Labrenzia sp. VG12: one gene and its partner. The protein of the gene in region 1 interacts with the protein of each later gene in a pairwise test. Links are inferred from orthologs where the notes say so. Each region holds a gene or a part of one and is shown in the gene's direction. Other genes may lie near its edges.

What was found.
Region 2: the proteins of hfq (region 1) and rho interact in binary tests that used the Escherichia coli proteins (3 or more experiments, as listed by UniProt). The link is inferred for Labrenzia sp. VG12 from one-to-one orthologs.

The regions. Positions count from the first base shown.
Region 1 is NZ_CP022529.1:1,334,506-1,349,239, reverse strand. Bases 3,921-6,920 are described here. They hold hfq (RNA chaperone Hfq), read left to right. Parts: upstream 3,921-5,291; coding sequence 5,292-5,549; downstream 5,550-6,920. Other genes in these bases: hflX (GTPase HflX), read left to right, coding at 5,670-6,920; CHH27_RS06130 (D-amino-acid transaminase), read left to right, coding at 4,242-5,105; trkA (Trk system potassium transporter TrkA), read left to right, coding at 3,921-4,139. Also shown: CHH27_RS06145 (PAS domain-containing sensor histidine kinase), read left to right, coding at 1-1,351; CHH27_RS06140 (sigma-54 dependent transcriptional regulator), read left to right, coding at 1,341-2,708; more of trkA, read left to right, coding at 2,763-3,920; more of hflX, read left to right, coding at 6,921-6,950; CHH27_RS06115 (hypothetical protein), read right to left, coding at 6,961-7,707; mazG (nucleoside triphosphate pyrophosphohydrolase), read right to left, coding at 7,822-8,649; CHH27_RS06105 (twin-arginine translocase TatA/TatE family subunit), read right to left, coding at 8,983-9,213; CHH27_RS06100 (ABC transporter permease), read right to left, coding at 9,206-10,360; CHH27_RS06095 (ABC transporter permease), read right to left, coding at 10,357-11,280; CHH27_RS06090 (hypothetical protein), read right to left, coding at 11,277-11,501; CHH27_RS06085 (hypothetical protein), read right to left, coding at 11,498-12,064; CHH27_RS06080 (hypothetical protein), read right to left, coding at 12,104-12,676; CHH27_RS06075 (ABC transporter ATP-binding protein), read right to left, coding at 12,827-13,633; CHH27_RS06070 (DUF2268 domain-containing putative Zn-dependent protease), read right to left, coding at 13,698-14,345; hydA (dihydropyrimidinase), read right to left, coding at 14,353-14,734. UniProt on the Escherichia coli protein: RNA chaperone that binds small regulatory RNA (sRNAs) and mRNAs to facilitate mRNA translational regulation in response to envelope stress, environmental stress and changes in metabolite concentrations.
Region 2 is NZ_CP022529.1:4,193,150-4,207,717, reverse strand. The notes cover bases 238-3,071. They hold rho (transcription termination factor Rho), read left to right. Parts: upstream 238-938; coding sequence 939-2,204; downstream 2,205-3,071. Other genes in these bases: CHH27_RS19535 (GNAT family N-acetyltransferase), read left to right, coding at 2,992-3,071; CHH27_RS19540 (GNAT family N-acetyltransferase), read left to right, coding at 2,322-2,894; hemJ (protoporphyrinogen oxidase HemJ), read left to right, coding at 238-642. Outside these bases: hemE (uroporphyrinogen decarboxylase), read left to right, coding at 1-210; more of hemJ, read left to right, coding at 214-237; more of CHH27_RS19535, read left to right, coding at 3,072-3,570; tRNA uridine-5-carboxymethylaminomethyl(34) synthesis GTPase MnmE, read left to right, coding at 4,001-5,350; tRNA uridine-5-carboxymethylaminomethyl(34) synthesis enzyme MnmG, read left to right, coding at 5,656-7,542; 16S rRNA (guanine(527)-N(7))-methyltransferase RsmG, read left to right, coding at 7,542-8,198; CHH27_RS19515 (ParA family protein), read left to right, coding at 8,219-9,043; CHH27_RS19510 (ParB/RepB/Spo0J family partition protein), read left to right, coding at 9,151-10,056; holA (DNA polymerase III subunit delta), read right to left, coding at 10,307-11,347; CHH27_RS19500 (hypothetical protein), read right to left, coding at 11,370-11,948; leuS (leucine--tRNA ligase), read right to left, coding at 11,935-14,556. UniProt on the Escherichia coli protein: Facilitates transcription termination by a mechanism that involves Rho binding to the nascent RNA, activation of Rho's RNA-dependent ATPase activity, and release of the mRNA from the DNA template.

The DNA.
Region 1 (14,734 bases):
TCTCCTTCTGTCAGCAATCTGGATCGGTTTCGGGTTCGCCAACCGGCTGGTGTCGCCGATCAGGGCCCTGATCTCGGCAGCGGATGAGGTCGCCAAGGGCAATCTTGCCGTCAAGGTCCGGACGGAAAAATCGGGTGGTGATCTTGCCAATCTCGGCGAGACCTTCAACAAGATGACCGGGCAGTTGCTGGGTCAGCGCGACGCGCTGCTGGCAGCGAACGAACAGATCGATCGCAGACGCCGGTTCAATGAAGCGGTTCTGTCAGGGGTCTCGACCGGTGTGATCAGTGTCGACGACGAAGCTTCGATCATGCTGGTCAACCGCTCTGCGCTCGAGTTGTTGCAGCTTGATGAGGTTCAGATCCTCAACAAGCCCCTAGGCGAGGTGGTGCCCGAACTCAGCGATTGTGTCGCCGACGTTCAGGCAAACGACAATGATCGTCTTCCGGAAACCCAGATAGAGGTTACCCGGGGCGGACGGTTGCGCACGATCAACGTCCGGATCACCCGTGAGCAATCCACCCGGCGTGAGCAGGGCTTTGTCGTGACGCTGGACGACATTACGGATCTGGTATCTGCCCAGCGCAATTCTGCCTGGGCCGATGTTGCCCGCCGTATTGCCCACGAGATCAAGAACCCGTTGACGCCGATTCAGCTGTCTGCTGAGCGGATACGCCGCCGGTACGGCAAGAAGGTCGAGGATGACCGTCAGGTGTTTGACCAATGCATCGATACGATTGTCCGCCAGGTGGGCGATATTGGTCAGATGGTCGATGAATTCTCCTCTTTTGCCCGCATGCGCAAGCCGAAGAAAGTGAGCGGCGACATGCGCGAAGTGGTCCGCGATGCCGCCTTCATGCAGTCCGTAGCCAATCCCGACATCAGCGTCACGGTGGATGTGCCGCCCGAAGCCGTTCCGGCTGTATTCGATGCGCGTCTGGTGGGGCAGGCTCTGACCAATGTGGTCAAGAATGCGACTGAAGCCGTTGGCGCCCGGACCGGCGAAGACATGCCCAAGGGCAAGGTCGAGGTTCGGCTTCGATCAGATGACACCGACGGTTCGGACAGAATTGTTATTGATGTTATTGACAATGGCATCGGTCTGCCCGAGGAAAACCGGGCTCGGCTTCTGGAGCCATACATGACCACGCGGGAAAAGGGGACCGGTCTCGGCCTCGCTATTGTCCGCAAGATTCTGGAAGACCATGGCGGCGGCATTGAATTGCTGGACGCCCCGAAAAGCAACCCTGACGACACGGGAACCCTGGTTCGACTGACAATGGCTGTTCATGCCGACGTTGACCAGGAGACCGAACCGCAAAACCAAGCAGTGACTGCCCATGGCGCATGATATTCTAGTCGTTGACGACGAAACCGATATTCGCGAGATGATCGCGGGCATTCTGGATGATGACGGGTATGGAACACGTACCGCACATGATTCAGACAGCGCTCTTGCTGCGGTTAAGGAACGCAAACCGTCGCTTGTCATTCTCGACATCTGGCTCATGGGCAGCCGCCTGGACGGTCTGGCGCTCCTGGATCTGTTCAAGGAAACCGATCCGGACATGCCGGTTGTAATCATATCCGGTCACGGCAATATCGAAACCGCGGTCTCGGCCATCAAGCGCGGCGCCTATGACTATATCGAGAAGCCGTTCAAGGCGGACCGGCTCATCCATATTGTCGAGCGTGCGCTTGAGGCCTCCAGCCTGAAGCGGGAAATCCGCGATCTGAAGCAACGCAGCGGCGACAGCAACGAGATCATCGGCAACTCGTCGGCAGCGCATAATCTGCGTCAGACCATTCAAAAGATATCCGGCACCAACAGCCGCATTCTGATCGTTGGCCCGTCAGGCGCGGGCAAGGAGCAGGCGGCGCGCATGATTCATGATCAGTCGCCTCGTCACAAGAGCCCGTTTGTCGTCCTGAATGCCGCGACCATCACGCCGGCGCGTATGGAAGAAGAACTTTTCGGTATCGAAGACGAAAACGGAAACTTGCGGAAAATCGGGGCGCTGGAAGAGGCGCATAGCGGCACGCTCTATCTCGATGAAGTCGCGGACATGCCGGCAGAAACGCAGGGCAAGATCCTGCGGGTTCTGGTCGAACAGAGTTTCTCACGCGTTGGGGGGACACAGAAGGTGCAGGTTGATATCCGCATCCTGTCCTCCACCTCAAAAAACCTCGAAGAGCATATTGCGTCCGGGTTGTTCCGGCAGGATCTCTATCACCGACTGAGCGTGGTGCCGCTTCGTGTGCCGGGCCTTGCCGAGCGCCGTGAGGACATTCCGGTTCTTGTTCATCACTTCATGGATCAGATTTCAACCGCATCCGGTATCCCGCTGCGGCCGATCGGCGACGATGCCATGGCGGTTCTCCAGACCCATGACTGGCCAGGCAATGTGCGTCAGCTGCGCAACAACGTCGAACGGCTGATGATCCTGAGCCGGGGTGAACCGGACAGCACCATCACGGCCGACCTGTTGCCGGCGGAAATTGGCGAGACCTTGCCGAACCTGCCGAGTTCGGGCACCGGCGAGCACCTGATGTCCGTGCCTCTTCGTGAAGCCCGAGAGATCTTTGAGCGTGAATATCTTCAGGCTCAGATCAAGCGTTTCGACGGGAACATCTCGCGCACGGCCGAATTTGTCGGTATGGAACGATCTGCCCTGCACCGGAAGCTGAAAACCCTCGGAATGACCTGAGGGCCTGTGCATGGGCTGTGGTGACAACGGGCTGACCGGGAAAGGGATCTTTCCATGAAAATCGTGATTTGTGGCGCGGGGCAGGTGGGCTACGGCATTGCCGAACGTCTGGCTGCGGAACAAAACGACGTCTCGGTGATCGATTCCTCGCCCCAGCTGATCAATGCCATTGGCGACCAGCTGGATGTGCGCGGCTTCGTCGGTCATGGCGCTCATCCTGACATCCTGGCGCAGGCCGGCGCGGAAGAGGCGGACATGATTGTGGCCGTGACCCTTTATGACGAGGTCAACATGGTCGCGTGCCAGGTGGCGCATTCCCTGTTCAATGTGCCCACCAAGGTCGCTCGCGTACGTGCGCAATCCTATCTGCAAGGCCGTTGGCGCAACCTGTTCTCGCGCGACAACATGCCGATCGACGTGATCATTTCGCCGGAAATCGAAGTCGGTGAAATGGTGTTGCGTCGGCTGGCCTTGCCGGGCGCTGTGGAAACGGTTCGCTTTGCGGATGATCAGGTCGTTGTTGTCGGGATCATGTGCGAAGAGGACTGTCCCGTTGTCGACACACCCCTGCGCCAGCTGACGGAACTCTTTCCCGATCTCGGGGCCGTTGTGGTCGGGCTTTACCGGAACAACAAGCTGTTCGTGCCCAAGAGCAGCGACTCCATCCTGACCGGCGATCTGGCCTATGTGGTTGCCCGCCGGGACCAGGTGCGCCGGACCCTGAGCATCTTCGGTCACGAGGAGCCGGAGGCGGCCCGCGTCATCATTGCAGGCGGCGGCAATATCGGGCTCTATGTCGCAAAGGCTCTGGAACAAAGGCAGACCGGCACCAAGATCAAGCTGATCGAAGCTTCGCGCGAACGCGCCATGGCCGTTGCCGATGACCTGAAACGCTCGGTGATCCTGCATGGCAGTGCGCTGGACCAGACCATTCTGGACGAGGCCGATGCCGGGGATGCGGACACGATGGTGGCGCTGACCAACGAGGACGAGGTCAACATCCTGTCCTCGGTCATGGCCAAGAAGCTTGGCTGCCGCCGCTCACTGTCCCTTCTGAACAATCCGAGCTATCCCGCCTTTGCCAACGCGCTCGGCATCGATGCCTTCATCAATCCGCGTGCCGTGACCATTTCAAGGATCCTGCAACATGTGCGCAGGGGGCGTATCCGGGGCGTTCATTCGTTGCAAAACGGTGCTGCTGAAATCGTGGAAGCCGAAGCGCTGGATACGTCGCCACTGGTCGGCAAACCCCTCAGGGTGATCGACCTGCCGTCAGGTATCCGAGTGGGAGCGGTGTTCCGCGGCGGCGAGGTGCTGACACCCAATGGCGATCTCCAGATCCAGGCGCAAGACAGGATTGTGATTTTCGCCGTCGCAAATCGCGTGCGGCAGGTCGAGCAGATGTTCCGTGTCAGTCTTGACTTCTTTTAAGGCATTTCGCTCGTCTTCAGTTCTTGCAATTGCCTGACCGAAAGGTCAAAACTTTCAAAAATACCAATCGGTTCAGGTTGAACCGTTCATTCTGGAGGACACATGAGCCGGATTGCCTATGTCAACGGCCAGTATGTACGTCATGCCGATGCGGCTGTGCATGTGGAAGACCGCGGTTACCAGTTTGCCGATGGCGTTTATGAGGTCTGTGAAGTCTGGCAAGGGAAGATTGTCGATATTCCGCGGCATCTGGACCGGCTTGGCCGCTCGCTCTCTGAATTGCGCATCGACTGGCCGATGACCCGCAAGGCCGTGGAGTTTGTCCTGCACCAGGTCGTGCGTCGGAACCGCGTGCGCAACGGGCTCGTCTATATCCAGGTAACGCGTGGCGTTTCCAAGCGCGATCACTTCTTTCCGCCGGAAACCGTTGCACCTTCGATCGTGGTAACGGCGCGCTCCGCCAATCCGGCGGCAGCTGCCGCACAGGCGGCCGAAGGCATTGCCGTGGTCAGCTATCCGGAAAACCGCTGGCCGCGCGTCGACATCAAGACCGTTGCTCTGCTGCCGAATGTGCTGGCCAAGCAGAATGCAAAGGAGAACGGTGGCAAGGAAGCCTGGTACGTGGATGCAGATGGCAATGTCACCGAAGGCGGGTCGACGAATGCCTGGATTGTCACCAAGGAGGGGGCGCTCGTCACGCGTCCGGCCGAAAGTGGTATCCTGCGCGGGATCACGCGTGCTGTCGTTCTTGACCTAATACAAAAGGAAGGGCTGACCTTCGAAGAAAGGCCATTTAGTCTGAAAGAGGCCTTTGAAGCGAAGGAAGCTTTTGTCACGGCTGCGACCAGTGTCGTGATGCCGGTGACACGCGTTGATGGCAGAATGATCGGCAATGGCCATCCCGGTTCGGTCGCAACGCGATTGCGCGAACTGTTCCATACTGCTACTGATTTGCAGGCGGTATGATTCGATTGGCCTTATTGGGCCAAAAAACGAGACAATGACGGGCTGAGGCAGACAGCCCCGACTGGTGGGCAAGACAATAAGCAGACAATACGTCAAACCTTAGTGTTTGAAATAGAACGGCTTTTGACGTTAAGCTGCTGAAACGCCGGATGCTCGGCCGCATCCGGGGCAAATAGGATAAAAAGACTGATGGCTGAGCGCGCACAAAATCTCCAAGACACTTTTCTTAATCACGTTCGCAAACAAAAAACTCCTCTGACAATTTTTCTCATTAATGGTGTGAAATTGCAGGGCGTTGTGACCTGGTTTGACAATTTCTGTGTCCTGCTGCGCCGGGACGGGCACTCGCAGCTGGTTTACAAACACGCGATTTCCACAATTATGCCAAACGGACCTGTTCAACTGTTCGATCAGGCAGAGGAAAACGCTGAAAAGGCAAGCTGATTGAAACCGAAGTCTCGCGCAGAAGATTTCTCTAAATCCAACGGCACGGAAGAACCCGGGCAGAAATCGCTGAGAGTAAAGGACACTGGGGTGGACCGTCTGCCCCAGCCCTTTCGTGCGATGATCCTGGAGCCGGTCCTGTTGACCCGAGATGCCAACAACAGTGATCTGCGCGGCAACCGCAGCCCCGAAGCCCGGCTGGAAGAAGCCATCGGTCTGAGCGCTGCAATCAATCTCAATATTCTTCAGTCCGGTGTCGTCAAGGTCAACAATCCGAAGCCGGCAACGCTGTTCGGTGAAGGCAAGGTTGCCGAACTCGCAGGCATTGTCGCCAGCGAGGACCTTGATCTTGTGGTCATCGACCACCCGCTGACGCCCGTCCAGCAGCGCAATCTGGAACGACGCCTGAAGACCAAGGTCATTGACCGGACCGGGCTCATCCTGGAGATTTTTGGTGATCGGGCGCGCACCAAGGAAGGCCGGCTGCAGGTGGACCTTGCCCATCTGACCTGGCAGAAAAGCCGCCTCGTAAGATCCTGGACCCACCTTGAGCGCCAGCGCGGTGGCGCCGGCTTCATGGGCGGTCCGGGCGAGACACAGATCGAGGCTGACCGCAGGCAGATCCAGGATCGCATCATCGCATTGCAGAAGCAGCTCGAGCAGGTTCGCCGGACCCGGGATCTGCATCGCAAGAAACGCAAGAAGATCCCTCAGCCGGTCGTCGCGCTGGTCGGTTACACCAATGCTGGCAAGTCAACGCTGTTCAACCGACTGACCGAGTCCGACGTCTTTGCAAAGGATCTCCTGTTCGCGACGCTCGATCCGACGCTCAGAAAGGTGACGCTTCCCCACGGGCGTGAGGTCATCCTGTCGGACACGGTGGGGTTCATCTCCGATCTGCCGACGCATCTGGTCGCTGCGTTCCGGGCAACGCTTGAAGAGGTTCTGGAAGCTGATCTGATCCTGCATGTGCGGGACATTTCCCACACCGACACCGATGCCCAGGCCGAAGACGTCAAGAAAACGCTGACAGATCTTGGCGTGGATGCCCAGACAGGGGCTCCGGTCATCGAGGTCTGGAACAAGATCGATTGTCTGGATCCTGCCTATCGCGACAAGTTGCTGACGGAAGCAGGTGCGGAAGGTCCTGTTGCTCTCTCAGCCTTGACAGGTGAGGGCATTGAACAGCTGTCTGCGCGCGTCGACGCCTTCATGGCGCAACATGACGACATTCTGACCGTAAAAGTGCCGGTTGCGGAAGGGGCGCTGCTCGCCAGGCTCTATCAGATGGCAGAAGTGCTTGAGCGGAGCGATGCCGAAGATTTCGTGACGGCCGAGGTGCGTGTCAGCGACAAGCAGCGCGGGCCCTTCCGCGAGACCTACGCCTCCTTCATTCAATAGGCCTTGTGCCCTAGTTGGCAGAGATGTTCGAGCCCGGCTCGGCCTGATGGCAACAGACGGTGATCGGGGCCTGAATTGTCAGCAGGTTGTTCAGGAGATCTCTCTTTTCGGCAAAACCCGCGCGCTTGGTAAAGGCCATCACGAGCGGGTGTTCGTGAAAGACGTGTACCTTGTAGTCCCGGGACTTTATCGACAATTCGGCGGCAACGAAGCGAAGCACGTTCGGATCGGTCAGGACAACATCGACGCGGCCGGCCGCCAGCACGCGCGCCAGGTCGTGTTCGTTTTCGGCGCCGTCTTCAACCTGATAATGCTCCAGGATCTCGCGCTGGATCTCGATCGGGTAGACGTAGCTTCCGACAAAGCCGATCCGGTGCCTGTCGAACAGGTCCTCCACATTTGACCAATTCAGGTCGGCATCCGCGTTCATCACGGCCCCGACCACAGACTGGCTGACGGGAAGGGAGGGGGCAAACCCGTCCAGGACCTCTTCAGGCCAGGCCGGGAAATAACCGACATAGGCCGGTGACTTGGCGATTGCATGTGCACGCGTCCAGGGCATGTAATCGACAACGAGATCAATATCTGCCCTGCCAAGCGCCGCTCTCAGGGCCTGGACGGCCAGTCCGCCATCCTGCAAGGCCGACCCCGAATAGGGAGGCCATTCGAGCGAGGCAATCCGCCAGGTTTCCGCGCGTGTTTGCTGACTTGCTGCGCCGACAAGCAGAATAACGAAGGAAAATAGGCGCAGCCACATGGTCGCGTCGTGCTCGTATTTGTTAAAACGATCCGACGCATCATGAGCGAAGCACAAAAAAGAGGCAATCTGGCGATTCGTACAGTAAAGGAAAAGTGGAGCTGGTCAGAAATTCTAGTCCTGATTGCCTTTTGCGGCCTGCCAGGCAGCTTCCATCTCTTCCAGCGACATGGCCTCAAGCGTGGTTCCAGTCCTTTGGGCCTGGTTCTCGATCGACGAGAACCTTTTGCGAAACTTTCGATTGGTTCGCCGAAGGGCCTCTTCCGGATCGATGTCGAGATGGCGGGCCAGATTGGCGAGGGCAAACAGGGTATCACCGAGTTCGTCCGTCATGCGGTCCTTGTCCGGTGTGCCCTTTGAAAGTTCTTCGTCGAGTTCGTGGGTTTCCTCGCGGATCTTGTCGAGCACCAGTCTCGCATCGTTCCAGTCGAAGCCGACCCTTGACGCCCGGCGCTGCAACTTGTCAGCCTCCTGAAGTGCGGGAAAGGCGGTCGGCACATCGTCGAGGAACCCCTTGTTCGGTTCAACAAGGCCCAGCTTTTCCCGTTCAGCGCGTTTTTCTGCCCGTTCTTCTGCCTTGATCCGTTCCCAGATGCCCTTCACCAGGTCCGGTTTCTCGCCGTTTTCATCGCCAAAAACGTGAGGGTGACGACGGATCAGTTTTTTGGTGATGCCTTCGACCACGTCGCCGAAGTCAAAATGTTCGTCCTCCTCGGCCATGCGGGCGTGATAGACGACCTGAAGGAGCAGGTCTCCGAGTTCCTCGCGCAGCTCCACCAGATCGTTCTTGGCGATGGCGTCCGCGACCTCATACGCCTCTTCCAGCGTATAGGGTGCGATGGTCGCGAAATTCTGCTCCAGGTCCCAGGGACAGCCAGTCACGGGCGTCCGGAGCGCGGCCATGATTTCGATAAGACGGGAGATGTCGCGGCTGGGGGTCATGGAAGGCCTTGGGTCAATTGGTCAGGTCAGCAGGAAGGGTCTTGCGGGGTTATGGCAAATCTTAAGACCCATTGAAACCGGATATCTGGTTTCAGCCGTCGCGGAGCCGTCTAACTCTCCACCGTCATTCCGGACAAGTAAGGCGCAGCCGAACGCCGATCCGGAACCCAGACATCATCTGCGCTGAAAGCGCTCAAAATCCGTCTTGTTTCGAGTTCGCTTGCGCTCACGCTGATGTCTGGTTTCCGGATCGGCGCGCAGCTTCACTGCGCTTGTCCGGAATGTCGGTGGAGGGTATGGCAACCTATGGGCCTAAGCGGCAGACAAGGGGCTTTAGGAGAAGTTCATTGCGAAAGTCATGAACAGCCAGCCAACAAAGCCCAGAATGGCGACAATCACCATGAGAATCCGCATAGCCTTTGAATGCCCCTTGAAACCGTCATAGGGAGCGCGCCTTCTTCTATATTCCGAATAATTATCGAGCAGTGGCGCAAGCAGAAAGGCTGCGAACACCAACAGGACCACCGCAGCAATCAAGAATTCGGACCATGAAAAGTCAGGCACGCCCCCCCCTGACCGACGGGTGCCAGAAGGTGACGGCGCGTTCCAGAAGGGCGATGAGGCCGTAGAACAGGGAGCCGGCGAGGGCCGCGACCGCGATCTCCGCCCAGACCATGTCCACGTTCATGCGGCCGACTTCCGTGGAGATCCGGAAGCCCATGCCGACAATCGGCGTGCCGAAGAATTCCGCCACGATGGCGCCGATAAGGGCCAGGGTGGAGTTGATCTTCAGCGCATTGAAGATGAAGGGCATCGCCATCGGCAGGCGCAGCTTGAGCAGGGTCTGCCAGTAGCTGGAGGCATAGGTCCGCATCAGATCGCGCTGTATGCTGTCGGACGCGGCAAGGCCGGAGACCGTGTTCACCAGCATCGGAAAGAAGGTCATGATGATGACGACGGCGGCCTTGGACGGCCAGTCGAAGCCGAACCACATCACCATGATCGGCGCAACGCCGATGATCGGCAGCGCCGAAACTAGGTTGCCGATGGGCAGAAGACCCCGGCGCAGGAAGGGGACCCGGTCGACCAGGATCGCCACGATGAAGGCGCTGCCGCAGCCAATCACGTAGCCGGCGAGAACGGCCTTCAGGAAGGTCTGCTGGAAATCGGCCCAGAGTGTCGGCACCGAGGTCGTCAGCCGGACCCAGATTTCCGAAGGAGCGGGCAGAAGCACCTTGGGAACCCCGGCCCCTGTGACGATCAGCTGCCAGAGCACCAGCAGGGTGATGCCGAAAATGGCCGGGATCGCCAGATTGACCAGTCTTTGGGCGAGCGGAGATGCTGCCTTCCAGATTGCGAGCCGTTCGACAAAGAGCCAGGAGGCAGCCCAGGTGGCCACCGTCAGGGCCCAGAAACCCAGCCTGGCTTCTCCGGCATGGTTCGTCACCGTGGACACCAGCAACCACGCGGCAACGGCCGTGACCAGGCCCAGGATCAGGTCGCCGACGAGATTGCGCATGAAGCCGAGCTCGTAGCGCACACCGGCGATTGCCAGGATGACCAGACAAATTGCCAGCCGCGGCACATCCATGATGCCATAATCAGGGCCGAAGATCGGGCTGAACAGGCCGACAACGACCATGGCGACGACAAACCAGGCCAGAAGGGCGGGCATGTCAAACCGGCGTTTGGAAGCAGACATTGTTGTCATCGCGCCATCCCCATGCGTTTCAAGGTGAGTTTTTCAAGGATGCCGATCAGCGCCACCAGGGAACCGGCCAGGAAGGCGGCCATCAAAAGCGCGGACCAGATCTGGACCGTCTGTCCGTAATAGGATCCGGCCAGGAGACGCGCACCAAGCCCGGCAACGGCGCCGGTCGGCAGTTCTCCCACGATTGCCCCGACAAGAGACGCGGCCATGCCGATCTTCATGGAGGTGAAGAGATAGGGCACGGCATAGGGCAGGCGCAGCTTCCAGAACGTCTGGAGGCGGGTCGCGGAATAGGTGTGCATCAGATCCATATGCATCACTTCAGGTGATCTGAGGCCCTTCACCATGCCGACGGTAACCGGGAAGAAGGACAGGTAGGTGGAGATCATCGCCTTGGGAAGAAGACCGGAAATGCCGACGGCGTTCAGAACCACGATAATCATCGGTGCGATTGCCAGGATCGGGATCGTCTGGGAGGAAATGATCCAGGGCATCAGGGACTTGTCGAGCACGCGCGAATGCACAATGCCGATGGCCAGCAAAATGCCGAGCGTCGTACCGATCAGGAACCCCATCAGCGTGGAAGAAAGCGTGATGCCGGAGTGATAGATCAGCGAGCGCTTGGAAGTGATCTTCTTTTCAACGGTCGTGTTCCAGATCTCCACGATCACCTGGTGAGGGGCCGGCAGGACGGGCCTGTCCTGGGCCAGCGTGTCGCTGACCAGCTGGCTCATCGGCACATCTGTCTGGCTGGCGCGCTTGTAAAGTTCATGCTGAAACGGCGTGTTCAGTGCAACGGCGGCGATGTACCAGATGGCGAGGATCGCCAGGACAACCACGACAACCGGGCCGACCGTGCCGGACATCAGACCGGCGAACGGGTTGGTGCTGCGGGTCGGGGTGAGGGCGGCGTCTGTCATGCGGCCTGCCTCCTTGCTTTTTCAAGGCGTTTGTTGATGGCTCCGGCGATGGCCTGGGCTTCGATTTCTTCAATCCAGTCCGTGAGCATGTGCGTGGTGTTTTTCAGGCGAAGCCGGACGAAGAACTGACCGGGAGCCGGAACAGGGCCGACCCCGTAGGTCTTGCCGTCGTCCGACATGTGTTTGAGGCGTGTTGAGATTTGAATTGATGTCTCGCTCATGCGGCCTCTCTTCTCAGTCCCAGTCCGCTCTTGAGACTGTCCAAAACGAAATCGGCTTCCGCGTCGTCCAATCCTGCTCCAAAGGTGACTGTCTTCTGGCCGTAGTCAAAGGCCACGCGGCCCTGTTTGCCTAGTGGATTGTTGAGTTGGTTGCGCCCGTAGCGCGTTGATGGAACAACGTTTCGCCGGGTCTTGGTCATAAGCGCTGGATTGTAATGCCAGCTCCAGTTGATCAGTGGGATGGACACCGTCTTGGTGACATGTGTTCTCGAAACAGTCAGGCTTTCCTGTCCTGCCAGCATCCACAGCAAGCTTGAGGTGACGAGGACCCAGCCGACGGCCCAGCCCATCATCCAGAAACTCAGGAACAGTCTGCCGTCCAGATCGCCGCCACCTGTAAGGAGCACGCTGCCGGCCGTGACCCCGCCAAACGTCCAGCCGCACAGCCAGACGCTCATGAACAACATGACGAAGGGTTCTTTCTTCGCCCGCACGGAAATGATGTTGCCAGCATGGGTCTGGCTGGTCCTGAGGCGTGTTGAAATGGGCGATTCAAACTGCACGGGCTGCGATCTACTTTCTGTTTTTGCTCGATGTGCGCGTTACTGTTTTGCGTCAACAACGTTGACAGCGAGGGCCAGGGGAAGGTGGACGTCCCGGAGATTGTCCTTCACGCCGACGAGAAAAACCAAGGGTCCTCTCGGGAAGTCATCGGTGAGCAGGATCTCGACATTGCGGGTTGCCATGTAGAAGTCGGTTTTCGGATTCGGGACTTTGCCTTGGCCGCATGGTGTCGGCGGCAATTCGCCCAGAACCGCGCCATCCGGAGCGATGATCTTGACGTCACATGCCAGGTTGATGCCTTTCTCGTTCATTTCCGCACCACGAAAAAGTATCAGAAGCGTGATGGTCTGACCCGGGGACACGTTGGACCGCGTGTCGAAAATCGGCGTAGTGCTGCGCGGGGTTTGCCATTTTTCCTGCCAATTCGTGTCGACCGTGACAAAGGCAAAGACATCAAAACCCTGCTCGCTTCTGGTGGCTGAAGGTTCCAGCGTCAGGGCCGTCGCCGGACCAAGAAGGAGGAGGAGGGCTGCCAGGCAGCGGATCGCTCCGATGGCACAACGGGTGAGGAGATTGCGACAGCGTTGGGGTGCAAAACGGGCTTGGGTCATGGAAAAGGTCTGTCCTTGCGATACGAAGGTTTGACCTGGGCATTCATCCCGAGACACTTGCAAACCTTCCTGGTCTGAGTAAGCGGACAGGAAACGGCCTGACTTGCCGGATCAAGTCCGGCGATCACGATACAAGCGGTTTGTGACACCTCAATCTTCATAGGAATGTCCGGCCCTGAGTCCGTCCCGGACGCGGTGGGCGATCTTCAGGAACTCAGGGGTTTCTCTGATGTCGAGGTCACGGTCGCGCGGCAGGTCGCTTTCGATGACGTCGTAGATGCGGCCTGGGCGCGGGCACAGGACGACAATCTTGGTCGACAGGAACACGGCCTCGGGGATCGAGTGGGTGACAAACACCACCGTCTTGTTGGTCTTGGCCCAGAGCTGCAGGAGCTGCTCGTTGAGGTGGTCGCGGACGATTTCATCAAGGGCGCCGAAAGGCTCGTCCATGAGAAGCAGATCCGGTTCGACAGCAAGCGCCCGCGCTATGGAGGCGCGCTGCTGCATGCCGCCGGAGAGCTGCCAGGGAAATTTTTTCTCAAAGCCGGCAAGATTGACCAGTTCCATGTTGCGGGCAATGCGTTCCTGCTGCTCTGCTCTGGAAAGACCCATGATCTCGAGGGGCAGGGCGACATTCTTGGCGATAGTGCGCCAGGGGTAGAGCGCGGCGGCCTGGAAAACGTAGCCATAGGCGCGGTTGAGCCGGGCTTCTTCAGGGGAAATGCCGTTGACCGTGATCGAGCCGGCGGTCGGACGTTCCAGATCGGCGATCACGCGCAGGAGGGTGGTCTTGCCGCAGCCGGACGGGCCGATGAATGAGACAAAGTCGCCTTCATCAATCTTCAGGTCGATGTCCGACAGGGCGTGAACAGGGCCGTCGTTTGTCTGAAAGGTCAGCGACAGGTTGTCGATGTCGATTACCCGGTTCGGGCTGGCGCTTGTTGTCATTTCCACCATGTCGGTGTCCTTTGCGCTGGCAAGAGCAGTCATTCTGGTCCTCTGGACAAGGGCGTTGTTATTGTCATGCGGCGAGCGACTTCACCACGGATCGGAAATCGGCAGCCGGCGCGTCCGCCAGGCTGGCGGCGGTCTGGGCCGGATGCGCCGTCAGGTAGGCTTCGACGAGGCGGTACCCGAGCCGGTAACCCAGCCATCGCGGGTAGTCGCCGGATCCGAAAAACCAGGCCCTGTGATCGTAAGCCGCCGCATCCCAGGCGGCGTCCGCGGCCTCCAGGTGGTCGAGATCCGACGCCTCCGGGGCTTCCCAGGGCTCCGGCGCATTGCCGTAAAGCTGATGGCTGAACAGTCCTGCAAGGCCCTCGGCAACCAGGGCCTCACCGAGGGTGCTGCCATATCCGACCGTGCCGAAACGCAAGGCATGGTGCAGTTCGTGGGCAATCATGCGCTCGAACGGTTCGCCCATGTTTTCCTGCAGGTTCTGATTGGCCGGGTCGAGGGTCAGGTAGACCAGGTCCCCCGTGAGCGTGTGACCGACGAAGCCGCGCTCCGGAATGACACCCCCGGGGATGACCTGAACGACCACATCCAGGCTGACCGGCGGGGCGACGGCTTCAACCTTCTCCCGGACAAGCGCGATTGCCTCATGGATCCGGTCCCTCAGAGGATCAAGCTTGCCGCCGGCATTGCAAAGATGGGTGGTCCAGGTCATTGCGCAATCAGACCCCGCTCGCCGGAATGCCGGTGCGTTCGACTTTGCGCGGTGCCGTCAGTTCCTTCCAGGTGCTCAGCGCCTTGTTGACGGCCTGGAACGGCTCGCGCGCAACGAACTCGCCGTGACCCTGCTTGTGATTGACCGTGCCGTCTTCAACGGCGACCCGGCCGCGCGTGAGCGTGTAGCGCGGCAGACCTTTGACCGCCTTGCCCTCAAAGACGTTGTAGTCAATCGCCGACTGCTGGCTGGAAGCGGAAATCGTCTTTTCCCTGTTCGGATCCCAGACCACAAGATCCGCATCTGCTCCGACCAGAACTGCGCCTTTTTTCGGATAGATATTGAGGATCTTTGCAATATTGGTTGAAGTGACGGCAACGAACTCGTTC
Region 2 (14,568 bases), 2.9 Mb from region 1 along the record:
GCCCTGAATATCCAGAAGAAAGTGCCGATCCAGGGCAATCTCGATCCGATGCGGCTGGTTGCCGGCGGCAAGGCGCTGGAAGACGGGGTCGATCACATCCTGAAAACCTTCGACAAGGGTCCCCTGGTTTTCAATCTGGGTCACGGCGTGACACCGGATGCGGATCCGGAGAACGTGGCCCGCATGGTCGAACTGGTCAGGAAAGGCTGAGCCGTGGATCTCTTTCTCTGGATCAAGGCGCTTCACGTCATTTCGATCATCGCCTGGATGGCGGGCATGCTCTACCTGCCCCGGCTCTTCGTCTATCATGTCGATGCCGAACCGGGCTCCGTTCAGTCGGAAACCTTCAAGGTAATGGAGCGCCGTCTTCTGAAGGCCATCATCAATCCGGCCATGATCGCCTCCTGGCTCTTCGGTCTCTGGCTGGCCTGGGAACTGCAGGCCTGGCAGGACGGCTGGTTCCACGCCAAGTTCCTGTTCGTTCTCTTGATGTCCGGGGTTCACGGTCACCTGAGCAGCTGCGTGAAAAAGTTTGCCAGGGACGAAAACACGAAGCCGGCGCGTTACTACCGGATCCTCAATGAGGTGCCGACGGTCCTGATGATCGGCATCGTCATTTTCGTGATCGTCAAACCGTTCTGAATTGCCTCAACGGGAGTTATGGGCGGCGGCTGGACAGCGGCTGCCCATTTCACAGATGGCCGGACATGTCGGTAGCCTAAAAAACTGGCAGTTTTCCCGGCTTGCGCTTTACCATAAAACGACGTATCTTCCGCCCATCTTCTAACGGCGCAGTGCACGTTTTCAGTCGCACCGCAGATGCCGGACAATCTGGACACGTCTAAAAGTCTCTCAGATATCTTCTGGCCGACCCATCACATCCGGCTCAGAACGACCTTCCAAATCTCATCCAAAACAACAAATCAAACCCCAACTCGATGCGGGAAATGAAACTCAAAGACCTAAAAGAAAAAACACCGACAGAGCTGCTCCAATTTGCCGAGGAGCTTGAAGTCGAAAACGCCAGCACCATGCGCAAGCAGGAGCTGATGTTCGCCATCCTGAAGAACCTCGCGGCCCAGGATGTGGAAATTATCGGCGAAGGCGTCGTCGAGGTCCTGCAGGACGGCTTCGGCTTCCTCAGATCTCCCGATGCGAACTACCTGCCGGGCCCGGACGATATTTACGTCTCACCCTCGCAGATCCGCCGTTTTTCCCTGCGGACAGGGGACACAGTCGAAGGGCAGATTCGCAGCCCGAAAGAAGGCGAACGCTACTTTGCCCTTCTGAAAGTGAACACCATCAATTTCGAAGATCCGGAAAAAGCCCGGCACAAGGTTCACTTCGACAACCTGACACCTCTTTATCCGGACGAACGTTTCCGGATGGAAATCGAAGATCCGACCATCAAGGATCTGTCTTCCCGGGTCATCGACCTGGTTGCGCCGCTCGGGAAGGGCCAGCGCGCCCTGATCACCGCACCGCCGCGCACGGGTAAGACCGTCTTCCTTCAGAACATTGCCAAGTCGATCACCAACAATCACCCGGAATGTTATCTGATCGTTCTTCTGATCGATGAACGTCCGGAAGAAGTGACTGACATGCAGCGCACCGTGAACGGGGAAGTGGTGTCGTCGACCTTCGACGAACCCGCCTCCCGCCACGTGCAGGTTGCCGAGATGGTGATTGAAAAGGCCAAGCGCCTGACCGAGCATGGTCGCGACGTTGTCATCCTGCTCGATTCCATCACCCGCCTGGGCCGTGCCTACAACACCGTCGTGCCGTCCTCGGGCAAGGTCCTGACCGGTGGTGTCGACGCCAATGCGCTGCAGCGGCCGAAGCGTTTCTTCGGTGCTGCCCGTAACATTGAAGAGGGCGGTTCTCTGACGATCATCGCGACCGCTCTGATCGACACCGGCAGCCGCATGGACGAAGTCATCTTCGAAGAGTTCAAGGGGACGGGTAACTCCGAAATCATCCTGGACCGGAAGATTTCCGACAAGCGCGTTTATCCTGCGATCGATATCCAGCGCTCCGGCACCCGCAAGGAAGAGCTTCTGGTTCCGCACGAGCGGCTCAAGAAGACCTTTGTTCTGCGCCGGATCCTCAACCCGATGGGCACGGTCGATGCGGTCGAGTTCCTGCTCGACAAGCTGAAACAGACCAAGTCCAACGACGACTTCTTCGACAGCATGAACACTTGATCCGATCCGGATCTCACACTATCCAGAGGCGCGACTCGCTAGAGTTCGCGCCTTTACTTTTTGTTAACACTCCCTGTTTCACGTGAATCCACCCACCTTTTGATTCGGATCCGTTTCATGACCAAGACTGTTTTTCTGGAAACAGACAGATTGCTCCTGCGCGCGTGGCAGGAAGGCGACGTTGAACCTTTTGCGGCCTTGTGTGCTGATCCGGAGGTCATGCGTTATTTCCCTGAACCATTGACCCGGGAGAAATCAGAACAACTGATCGCGCGCGCGCAGGAAAAGCAGGAGAAGGACGGTTTCTCCATTGCCCCTGTCGAAATCAAAAAGACCGGAGAATTCCTTGGCTTCGTGGGTCTGAATGTTCCAACCTACGCTGCACCATTGCCGTTCGATCCATGTGTTGAAATCGGCTGGCGATTGAGCAAGTCATCCTGGGGAAAGGGATATGCGAGCGAAGCGGCCAGGGCCTGGCTTCGATTCGGTTTTGAAACTGTTGGTCTTGAGGAAATCGTTGCCTTTACCATCCCGGCCAATCTGCCATCGCAAAAAGTCATGGAGCGGATTGGCATGACCCGCGATTTCGACGGTGATTTCCGCCATCCTAGCCTTCCGGCAGATCATCCGATTTCCGAGCATGTGCTTTACCGGTTGAGCAAGACCAACTGGTTGGCACAGCAGGTGTGACCGATACTGAAGGAGGCCCGGTGGCAGATTCACGTGAAACGCTTTCGGACATCCTCAGCGATGGACGTGAGATCAGGTTTCAAGCCCTGAAAGGCGGATGAAGACAGTGCCGACCGACTTTGAACTGGAAACAGATCGGCTCAGACTTCGAATGTGGCGGGAGGCCGATCTGGACGCCTTTGCTGCCATCTGTGCTGATCCGGCCGTGATGCGGTTCTTCCCGAACTGTCTGACCAGGGAAAAAACGGCGAAGCTGATTTCCATGGGTAGAGACTGTTTCGAAAGGCACGGCGTTTTCTATTCACCTCTGGAAGTCAAGTCGACCGGAGAATTCATCGGCTTTGCTGGTCTCGATGTCCATTCTGCCGGTTCCTTGTCTTTCGCTCCCTGTGTCGATATCGGCTGGCGTTTAAAGCAAAGCGCCTGGGGTATGGGGTATGCAAGCGAGGCTGCCAGGGCCTGGCTTCGATTCGGGTTCGAGACGAAGGGATATGAGGAGATCGTCTCTTTTACCATCCCGGGCAACAGCCCTTCGCGGCGGGTCATGGAGCGGATCGGAATGACTCGGGATGGTGCAGGCGACTTCCGGCACCCGGCAATTCCGAAGGATCACCCATGCTCTGTTCATGTGCTCTATCGCCTGTCCAGGCAGGAGTGGAAACACCAATCTGGATAGGGTGAACATCGGTAGCTCTCCGATTCACGTGAAACACGGAAGCGGAGGATTTCGACAGAGACCAGGTGTTTCACGTGAATCCGTGATTTTGAATCGGCTCCGATATGGGGAGCGGCCAAGCTGGGGGAGTAGGTACTCCGACCTCCAGAATGTCATTCTAAAGAGGCACATGGCGTCTCGCCTGCTGGATAGACAGATAAAAAGCTCTGTTGAATTCCTGGCCCATCCTCTAGACGGTTCTGGGTTGAAGCGGCAATTCGTTTAGCCGATAGCGCCGTGATTGATTCACGTGAAACAAAGGCTTCCGCGAAATCAGCACCCGGCTTTGTTTCGATTCGCCCGCGGAACGGAAGGCGAGTGATCTTCCGGTTGGTGGAAAGACTTGTTAAAGAGGCGGTCCATTCCTGCAGGACCGGCTGAAAGAGAAAAAATGGCAGACACGATCTTTGCGCTTTCCAGCGGCGCGGTGCCGTCCGGCGTTGCGGTGATCCGGGTGTCCGGACCACGGACCCGGGAGATCGTCGAATGTCTGTGCGGCCGCCTGCCGGAGCCGCGCAAGGCGATGCTGTCACGGCTTGCCCATCCGCAGACTGGCGATGTTTTGGATGAGGCGCTGGTTCTCTATTTCGAGGGCCCGGCGAGTTTCACAGGAGAGGATGTCGCCGAGTTCCAGTGCCATGGAGGTAGGGCCGTTGTCGCCGGTCTTCTGTCTGTCCTGAGCGGGTTCAACGACTGTCGTCCTGCGGAGGCGGGGGAGTTTACACGGCGGGCCTTTGACCGGGGCAGGATGGATCTGACAGAGGTTGAGGGCCTTGCCGATCTCATCGCCGCGGAGACCGAAAGCCAACGCCGCCAGGCCCTGCGTCAGATGGGGGGCGCGCTCGGAACTCTTTACGAGAATTGGCGAAAGAGGCTCATCCATATGCGGGCGATGATCGAGGCGGATTTCGATTTTGCCGATGAAGAGGATGTTCCCGGCAGTGTCGCCGACGAGGTCTGGAAAGAGGCGAGCGGCCTTCACGGTGAGATTGCCGATCACCTGGTCAGGTCGAAAAGCGGCGAACGGCTTCGCTCCGGTCTGCAGGTCGTCTTGATGGGCGCACCGAATGCCGGCAAGTCGAGCCTGCTGAACGCCATTGCCGGGCGGGATGTTGCCATCGTGACGGAGGAAGCCGGCACCACACGGGACGTGATTGAGGTCCATCTGGATCTCGGCGGGTACCCGGTGACCCTGGTCGACACGGCGGGTCTGCGCCAGACCGATGGTATCGTGGAACGGGAGGGCATTCGACGCGCGGAAGAAAAGGGACGGTCCGCCGACCTGATCTTATGGGCTGTGGAGCCGGATGGTGTTGAACTGAATGACCCGGCCGCAGGCTTGCCGGAGGACCTGCGCAGCCATGTGCCGGTCTGGACTGTGCGCACGAAGAGCGATCTTGAGACTCTTCCGGAACAAGACTCTTCCGGAACGATCCAGGAGATTGCTTGTTCCAGCAAGAGTGCAGACGGCATGACACCCTTGTTCACCCGCCTGACACGTTTTGCTGAGGAAACGATTTCACTTGGCGAAGCGCCTCTGGCAACGCGGGAACGGCATCGTCATTATCTGACAGAATGCCTGGCCGGGTTGCGGACCGCAGTCGAGTCAGAGCATCTGCCTGGCGAACTTCGGGCCGAAGACCTGCGCAGGGCGGCTGATGCGCTCGGGCGGATTACGGGTCGGATCGATGTGGAAGACCTGCTGGATGTGATCTTCCGGGATTTCTGTATCGGCAAATAGCCTGTTTCACGTGAATCATTTGAAGGTATCTGCGGGTCGATTCAGAACCGGAATGTGTTTCACGTGAATCCGGTGGTTTCTGTTTAACGGGATCTGATCCGCTTGAGGTGCGGGTCGGCTATGCGGCTTTGAATTCCGCTTTGACCCAAAAGGGCTCTCGGCTTATAACTCCCTGCGTACAAGTGCCGGTCAGACCGGTCTGTGATAGTCTGGCGATTGCGCCGGACATTGATCCTCAACAACCGATCCGGATGATGCTGGGCCCCAGGTAAATGACTCCTCGGGCTCTGTGAACGGTAGAGACTATGAACGATCAGGAACTGACATTCGATGTTGTCGTGATTGGCGGTGGCCATGCGGGCTGTGAGGCCGCGAGCGCCGCAGCACGGGCAGGCGCCAGAACGGCGCTTGTGACACATCGCTTCGAGACCATCGGGGTGATGTCCTGCAACCCGGCCATTGGCGGTCTGGGGAAGGGACATCTGGTGCGCGAGATCGATGCGCTCGACGGGCTGATGGGCCGGGTCGCTGATCAGGGCGGGATCCAGTTCCGTATGCTCAACCGGCGCAAGGGGCCGGCCGTTCGCGGGCCGCGGGCCCAGGCCGATCGCAAGCTCTACCGTGAAGCGATGCAGCGGGAGATCGCTGCGATTGACGGTCTTTCGGTCGTGGAAGGGGAAGCCCACAAGATCCGTTTCGCGGTGACGGAGGATACCCGTGCTGTTGCTGGTCTCGAGCTTGCTGATGGACGAATGGTTCACTGCAAGTCGATCGTCCTGACAAGCGGAACTTTTCTGCGTGGCCTGATCCATATCGGTGATCAGAAGATCCCGGCGGGCCGCTCGGGGGAAGCCCCGGCCATGGGTCTGTCGGAGTCGCTGGAAGAGATCGGCTTTGAACTCGGTCGGCTGAAGACGGGGACGCCGGCACGCCTGGATGGCCGGACGATCCACTGGGACAGGCTGGACGAGCAGCCAGGCGATGAGGATCCGATCCCGTTCTCGGCGCTGACAGAGAAAATCGAAACCCCGCAGATCCCGTGTCACATTACCCGGACGACGCCTGAGACCCATCAGATCATTCGGGACAATCTCTCCCGGTCCGCGATGTATTCCGGTGAGATCAAGGGTCGTGGGCCGCGTTATTGTCCGTCGATCGAAGACAAGATCGTTCGTTTCGGCGATCGCGACGGGCACCAGATTTTCCTGGAGCCGGAAGGCCTGGACGATCACACGGTCTATCCGAATGGCATTTCGACTTCGCTGCCGGAAGATGCGCAGATCGCTTTCCTCAGGACCATTCCGGGTCTCGAGGATGTCGAAGTGCTGCAGCCGGGTTACGCGATCGAATATGACCACGTGGACCCGCGCGAACTTCGGCCGACGCTGGAAGCCAAGCGCTGTGATGGTCTTTATCTGGCCGGACAGATCAACGGTACGACGGGCTATGAAGAAGCGGGCGCGCAGGGGCTGGTCGCTGGTCTGAACGCGGCTTTCAAGACCGCCGGGAAGGACCCCTTGGTCGTCGATAGGTCGGAAGGCTATATCGGCGTGATGATCGACGATCTGATCACCCGCGGGATCACCGAGCCCTATCGCATGTTCACCTCGCGCGCCGAATACCGTCTGTCGCTGCGGGCAGACAATGCCGATCAGAGACTGACGCCGCTCGGTATCAAAGCGGGCTTTGTATCGGATAAACGGCGTCAGGCGTTCGAAGACAAGATGGTCAGGATCGCCGAAGCGCGGGAGTTGCTGAAGTCACTGACCGTGACACCTTCGGAGGCTCAGAAGAAGGGCCTGCCGGTCAACCAGGATGGCGTCCGCCGCTCGGCCTTCGATCTGCTGTCCTATCCGAAGGTGACCTATGAAGGGCTGACGGCTGTCTGGCCGGAGTTACAGGACATTGACCCGGCCATTGCGGAGCAGGTGGCAACGGACGCGCTTTATGCGGTCTATCTGGATCGGCAGCAGGCAGATATCGAAGCGCTGAAACGCGACGAAGCCTTGCAGATCCCCGATGGTTTCGACTACGAAGCGATTGTCGGTCTGTCCAATGAGGTCAAGCAGAAGCTTGTCGATATCCGGCCGGCGACCCTTGGCCAGGCCTCGCGCATGGACGGTATGACACCTGCGGCGCTGACATTGATCCTGTCGCATCTGAAACGCCAGAGCCAGCGGGGCGCTGCCTGATGGGCCGACCCGTTGTGTTGAACAGCTCTGGACAGGTTGTGCATAAGTATGGGGATGTTTCACGTGAAACGTTGGAGCGTCTGCAGATCTATGTGGACCTGGTTTTGAAGTGGCAACCCGCACAAAACCTCATTGCGCCGTCGACAATTCCCGACATCTGGACCCGGCATGTGGCGGACAGTCTGCAGACCCAATGGAGTTATCCAGAGGCCCGGACCTGGGTGGATATCGGCAGCGGGGGCGGGTTTCCCGGCGTGGTCACCGCCATCCTTCTGTCTGAAACACCGGATGCGCATGTCCACATGATCGAAAGCAATCAGCGCAAGGTCGCCTTCCTGAGGACCGCCTTGCGGGAAACCGGTTCGAAGGGAACGGTGCATCCTGGCCGGATCGAATCGGTTGCGAAAGAGTGGTCCCATGGCCCGGTGGATGCTGTCTCTGCCCGCGCTTTGGCTTCGCTTGACCTGCTATTGCAGCTGTCAGAGCCGTTTACAGTGACAGGTGCAAAGGCCGTTTTCCACAAAGGTCAGGATTTTCAGAGAGAAGTTAACGAAGCCTCTGCCCGTTGGCAGTTCGACATGGTAGAAAAGACCAGTCTTGTTGATCCTATGAGCCGGATGCTTCTTCTTTCAGACATTTCAGCCCGGCCGGAGTAGCCCAGGAAGGTCTTGTGGCAATGAGCATGCTTCCCGAAACGCCGCGCGTGCTCGCGCTGGCGAACCAGAAAGGCGGGGTGGGGAAAACCACGACCGCTATCAATCTCGGCACTGCGCTTGCCGCCATTGGCGAAAAGGTGCTGGTGATTGATCTCGACCCACAGGGCAACGCGTCTACCGGTCTTGGCATTGAACATCGCGACCGCGGTCTGTCGACTTATGAAATTCTGAGTGGCGACTGTTCCCTGGCAGAGGCTGTTCGGGAAACCGCTGTGCAGCGTCTCTGGGTGGCGCCTTCCACCATGGACCTTCTGGGCCTGGAACTGGAAATCGCGTCGACAAGCGATCGTGCCTTCCGGCTGCGCAATGCGATCCAGCAGCTGACGCATTCGCGTCTGTTCCAGGAAATCGGCTTCACCTATGTTCTGGTCGATTGCCCGCCGTCCCTGAACCTTCTCACCATCAATGCGCTGTCCGCGTCGCATTCCATCCTTGTGCCGCTGCAATGCGAGTTCTTTGCGCTTGAAGGTCTGAGCCAGCTGCTCAGCACGGTGGAGCAGGTCAAGAACGCGCTCAATGCCGAGCTCAGCATCCATGGTATCGTCCTGACCATGTATGACAGCCGCAACAATCTCTCCAGCCAGGTGGTTGCCGATGTTCGCGAGACCATGGGCGACGCGGTCTACGACACGATCATTCCGCGCAATGTGCGTATCTCGGAAGCGCCATCTTATGGCAAACCGGCTCTGCTTTATGATCTGAAATGTGCCGGCAGCCAGGCTTACCTGCGGCTGGCATCCGAGATCATCCAGCGTGAGCGGGAATTGCGCAAGGTTGCGGCCTGAGCAACGACGTTGGATTCGGGTCCGAACTGACATTTTGCGACCGTGACGGCTGGGCCACTCTCTGTCACGGTCTATCTTATTGAAATATAAAAAGAAAAAGGTGCGGCATGGCGGAAAAGGACGTCAAGAACAAACGTTTGGGACGGGGTCTGGCGGCCCTGATCGGAGATTCGGCACCTGAGGCTGCCGCGCCACCCGAAAAGATCGTTCGTGACAGCCGCAAGGTGCCGATCGAACACCTGGAGCCGAACCCGCGCAATCCGCGCAAGACCTTCACCGAGAAAGACCTTGCAGACCTTGCGGAATCCCTGAAGGCAAAGGGCATCGTACAGCCCATTCTGGTGCGTCCGGCGGCCGGCAAGCGGGATCGCTTCGAGATCATTGCAGGTGAGCGCCGCTGGCGGGCCGCGCAGCGGGCAGGACTGCACGAAGCACCGATCATCATTCGCGATGTCACCGATCAGGAAGCTCTCGAGCTTGCCATCATTGAAAACGTCCAGCGTGCGGACCTCAATCCGATCGAAGAGGCGATGGGCTACGAGCAGCTGACGGCTGAATTCAGCTACAGTCAGGGCGAACTGGCCAAGGTGATCGGCAAGAGCCGCAGCCATGTCGCCAACACCATGCGGCTTCTGAAGCTGCCCAACTCGGTCAAGGATTACCTGGCCGAAGGTCTGCTGACAGCAGGGCATGCAAGAGCCCTGATCACGGTCGACGATCCCGCCGCCCTTGCTGAGCTGATCGTCGAGAAGGGTCTGACCGTTCGTGATGCTGAAAAGATCTCCCAGGATCCGGATGCACTTGCGAAACTGAAGGGTGAAAAGCCTCCGGTCGCCAAGGCCGAGAAGGACGCCGACACCAAGTCTCTGGAAAAGCGCCTGACCGACTCCCTTGGCCTGAAGGTGACAGTCGGGCACAAGCCGGGCAAGGAAGCGGGCGATCTGAAGATCAAGTACACTTCGCTGGAACAGCTGGACGAGCTGTGCAAGAAACTGGGCGTCGAAACGCGGTAACTTGCTGTCGTAAAAGAGTTTTATGAGCCGGAGCCACTATGTGGTCTCCGGCTTTTGTTTGTTTGCCCTACTGCACAAACACCCAATGTCGTCATCCTGAGGAGGTGCGTAATACCGTCTCGAAGGATGGTCGCTTGTCAGGTGTATATGGAGACGACCCTTTGAAACGCGCGCAAACGCTCCTCGGGATGACGCTGGTGGGTGTGGTTGGCACAGAGAAGAAGAACGGAAATATCGCTCTTCAGGCAACCTAGCGCCGCTGGTTCCGCGCCCTCGCGACACGGCCGAGGGTCAGCAAGGCTTCAGACAGGACCGGAACGCCAAGGGCGTCGTTCAAGCGCGATACTCGAGTGGCTTCGCTCAGGATCTGCATGGCCCGTTCCAGATCCTTCAGCGCCCAGATCCGCAGCTGCAGAGAGAATTTCGGCTTTCGGGTGAAGAAGATCGGTGGACGCTGGCCATCGATGACGGCCTGGGCCGGTTTGCCCTGGTCCACATCGATTCGCATCCGATGCAAATGCTGGAAATGCTTGAGGGTCTGGTTGGCGATCACCGAAGCCTTGGAGCCGGCATCGGCCAAGCGTTCCAGGCCATGATCGAGCGTTGCGAGATCGCCGGTCGCCGCCGCGTCGATCAGTTCGGACATCTCGAAGGCCGAAGCGTCGCCGATGACGGCCTCGATGTCCTCACTCTCGATACGGCCCTTGTTGAGGGCGTAAAGACAGAGCTTTTTCAGTTCGCCGCGGCTGGCCATGCGGTCGCCGCCTAAAAGGCTGTGCAGGGCCGCGCGGGCTTCGCGTGTAATTGTAAGCCCGGCTTCCCGCGTTTCCTCGTCGATCAGCTGGTCGATGCCCCGGTCATTGTCGGCGTAGCAGGGCAGTGCGATGGCGCGCTTGTGGCCTTCGATGAGCTTGCGAAGGCCAACGCCCTTCTTGATATCGCCGGCTTCCAGAACAACCAGTGTCTGCCAGTCGTCCAGTTTCAGGACCGGGTCGACCGCCGGGGTCAGGTTCTTGCCGGACGCATCCTTGACCCAGACAATCCGGCGTCCGCCAAAGAGCGGAACGGTCAGGACTTCGTCGATCAACCGATTCGGATCCGAGCTGATTTCCGAGGCGTCGATCTTGATGAGATTGAAAGGATCGCTGTCGCCTTCGGAGGCCTTCGAGACCAGCTTGGTTGCCCGTTCCGAGACCAGGCCCGTGTCCGGTCCGAAGACAAGCACAACACCGCCGGCCTCGGGTGGATTGGCGATGAACCGGTCGATCTCCGCAGCTTTGAGAACGGTCACGCCGATCGGCTCCTGTCAGGGGTCAGGACTGGCTGGCGAAATAGCCGGCGACGCGGGCAGCAATGTCCTCGGCGACGGATTTAGCCACCCGTTCCTGCGCGTCCCGGTAAGCGCGCTTGTTGGCGAAACGCTGGTCGGAGAAGTCATAGGACGCGGACTTGAAGGCCCGGCCGGTCATCAGCGTCTCATTGGTGTTGATGTCGCTGAGAACAAAGGTGCTGTTCATGGTCGTGGTATAGGCGGACGGAACGTCGGCAAACCGCTCGACACCAACTTCCGCGCTGCTGACATCCATCAGCACCTTGAGCCGGTATTTTTTCGCAGGCGATCCCGCGCCGCGTTCAAACCGGTAGGTCAGCTCGTTGTAGAGAACCCGGGCGGCATCGTCATTGGCATACTGGCTGTTGATCGATTCCAGGTCGATGGCGGCCATTTCGGCAGCGACGGGAGACGGTGTAGACCCGAAATCGCCTGTGCTGGTGCCATAGAGCGGCTTGACCTGGCAGCCGCTCAGGGTCAGAGCGGCCACAACGCCGACGCAAAGGGCAAGACGCTGCGGCGCCTTGCTACCGGTTTTGAAGAGGTTGTCAAACAACGACATTCACGATCCTTTGCGGTACCACGATAAGTTTTTTCGGCGGATTTCCGCTCAGCGCCTTCTTGACGAAATCGAGCTCCAACGTAGCCGCTTCGACCTCCTCTTTGGAAGCCTCTTTTGCAATGGAGAGCTCGCCGCGTTTCTTGCCGTTGATCTGGATCGGATAGGTGATGGAATCCTCGACCAGCAACGCGGCATCCGCCACCGGCCAATCCGCTTCGGAGATCAGGTTGTCATGGCCAAGGGCAGACCAGCATTCCTCGGCCAGGTGCGGCATCATCGGAGCCATCATCTGAACCAGGAAGTCTGCCGCTTCACGCACGGCATATTCGGTGGCATCATCGCTGACACCTTCGTTGAAGACCTTGCTGATGGTGTTGACCAGCTCGTAGAGCCGGGCAACAGCCCGGTTGAAGCCGAGGCCTTCCAGATCGTTCGACACGGCTTCGAGGGTCTTGTGGCTGGCCCGGCGCAGATCCAGGGCCTTGCCAGCGCATTCCGGAGCCCGGCCGCCCCGCGGCTCGGTCTTTTCGGCAATGTCGCCGATCAGGCGCCAGACACGCTGCACAAAGCGCCAGGCACCTTGGACACCGTCTTCGGTCCAGATGACGTCGCGCTCAGGCGGGCTGTCGGACAGCATGAACCAGCGGGCCGTGTCGGCGCCGTATGTGTCGATGATGTCGGTCGGGTCGACGGTGTTTTTCTTCGACTTCGACATCTTCTCGATCGAGCCGATAGCGACGTCTTCGCCGGTTTCCAGCAAGGTCGCGCGGCGCTTGCCGTCAATATCCTCAATGCGGATATCGGCCGGAGCGACCCACCGGGCACCAGCGCCTTCGCCCACACGATAGGTTTCGTGGGTGACCATGCCCTGCGTGAACAGGCCCTTGAACGGTTCTTTCAGATCCAGCGAGCCAACCTTCTGCATTGCCCGCGTGAAGAAGCGGGAGTAGAGCAGGTGCAGGATCGCGTGTTCGATGCCGCCGATATACTGGTCGACCGGCAGCCAGCCGTTGGCGGCGTCCGGGTCGGTCGGCTGGTCGCAGTCCGGCGCGGTGAAGCGTGCGAAATACCAGGAACTGTCCACGAACGTGTCCATGGTGTCGGTTTCGCGTTTTGCCGGCTTGCCGCAATTCGGGCAGGTCGTGTCGCGCCAGGTCGGGTGGCGGTCGAGCGGATTGCCCGGCTTGTCGAAATTGATGTCGTCCGGCAGCTGGACCGGCAGGTTTTCATCCTTCTCCGGTACCACGCCGCAGCTCTCGCAGTGGATGACCGGGATCGGACAGCCCCAATAGCGCTGGCGCGAGATGCCCCAGTCGCGCAGGCGATAGTTCACCTGACGTTCGCCCTGCGGCGCGCCGTCGACCCTAAGACCTTCGAGCTTCCTGGCAATCGCCTCCTTGGCGTCCGGAATGGACAGGCCGTCCATGAAATCGGAATTGAAGATCGTGCCGTCATCCGTATAGGCCTCGGTGCCGACTTCAAACGTTGCCGCGTCGGCGTCCTTCGGCAGGACGACCGGCTTTACGGCCAGGCCGTATTTGCGGGCAAAGTCCAGGTCGCGCTGGTCATGGGCCGGACAGGCGAAGATGGCGCCGGTGCCGTAGTCCATCAGGATGAAGTTGGCGACATAGACCGGCAGCTCCAGCGAGGCGTCGAGCGGATGCTTGACGCGCAGACCGGTGTCGATACCCTTTTTCTCTGCTTTTTCAATGGCTTCTTCAGAGGTACCAACCCGGCGGCATTCTTCGATGAAGGCCTTCAGCTCCGGATTGTCTTCTGCCAGTTTCAGCGAGATCGGATGATCCGGAGACAGGCCCATGAAGGACGCGCCGAACAGCGTGTCCGGCCGGGTGGTAAAGATCTCCAGCGTCTTTTCGCCGGTCGGAGCAGTCTCCGTGAACTCAAAACGCACGCGCAGGCCTTCAGAGCGGCCGATCCAGTTTTTCTGCATCAGCCGGACCTTGTCCGGCCAGCGGTCGAGCGTGTCGATCGCGTCCAGCAGGTCTTCCGAATAATCGGAGATCTTGAAGAACCACTGGGTCAGTTCGCGCTGTTCGACCAGCGCACCGGAGCGCCAGCCGCGGCCGTCGATGACCTGCTCGTTGGCAAGCACCGTCATGTCGACCGGGTCCCAGTTGACCTTGGCGTTCTTGCGGTAGACGAGGCCGGCTTCCAGGAACTTCAGGAACAGGCGTTGTTGCTGTGTGTAGTAGCCGACATCGCAGGTGGCGAATTCCCGGCTCCAGTCCAGCGACAGGCCCATAATCTTGAGTTGGTCGCGCATGGTGGCGATGTTCTCATAGGTCCAGTCCTTGGGATGGACCTTGTTCTGCATCGCCGCGTTTTCCGCCGGCATGCCGAAGGCGTCCCAGCCCATCGGGTGCAGAACATTGAAGCCCTTTGCACGCTTGTACCGGGCGACGACGTCGCCCATGGCGTAGTTGCGCACATGGCCCATGTGAATGCGGCCGGACGGATAGGGAAACATTTCAAGGACGTAATACTTGTCGCGCGGGTCGTCATTATGAGTGACGAAGACGTCCTTGTCGTTCCAGATCTTCTGCCAGCGCGCTTCCACTTCGCGCGCGTTATACCGTTCCGTTGCCATCAAATGTGCCGT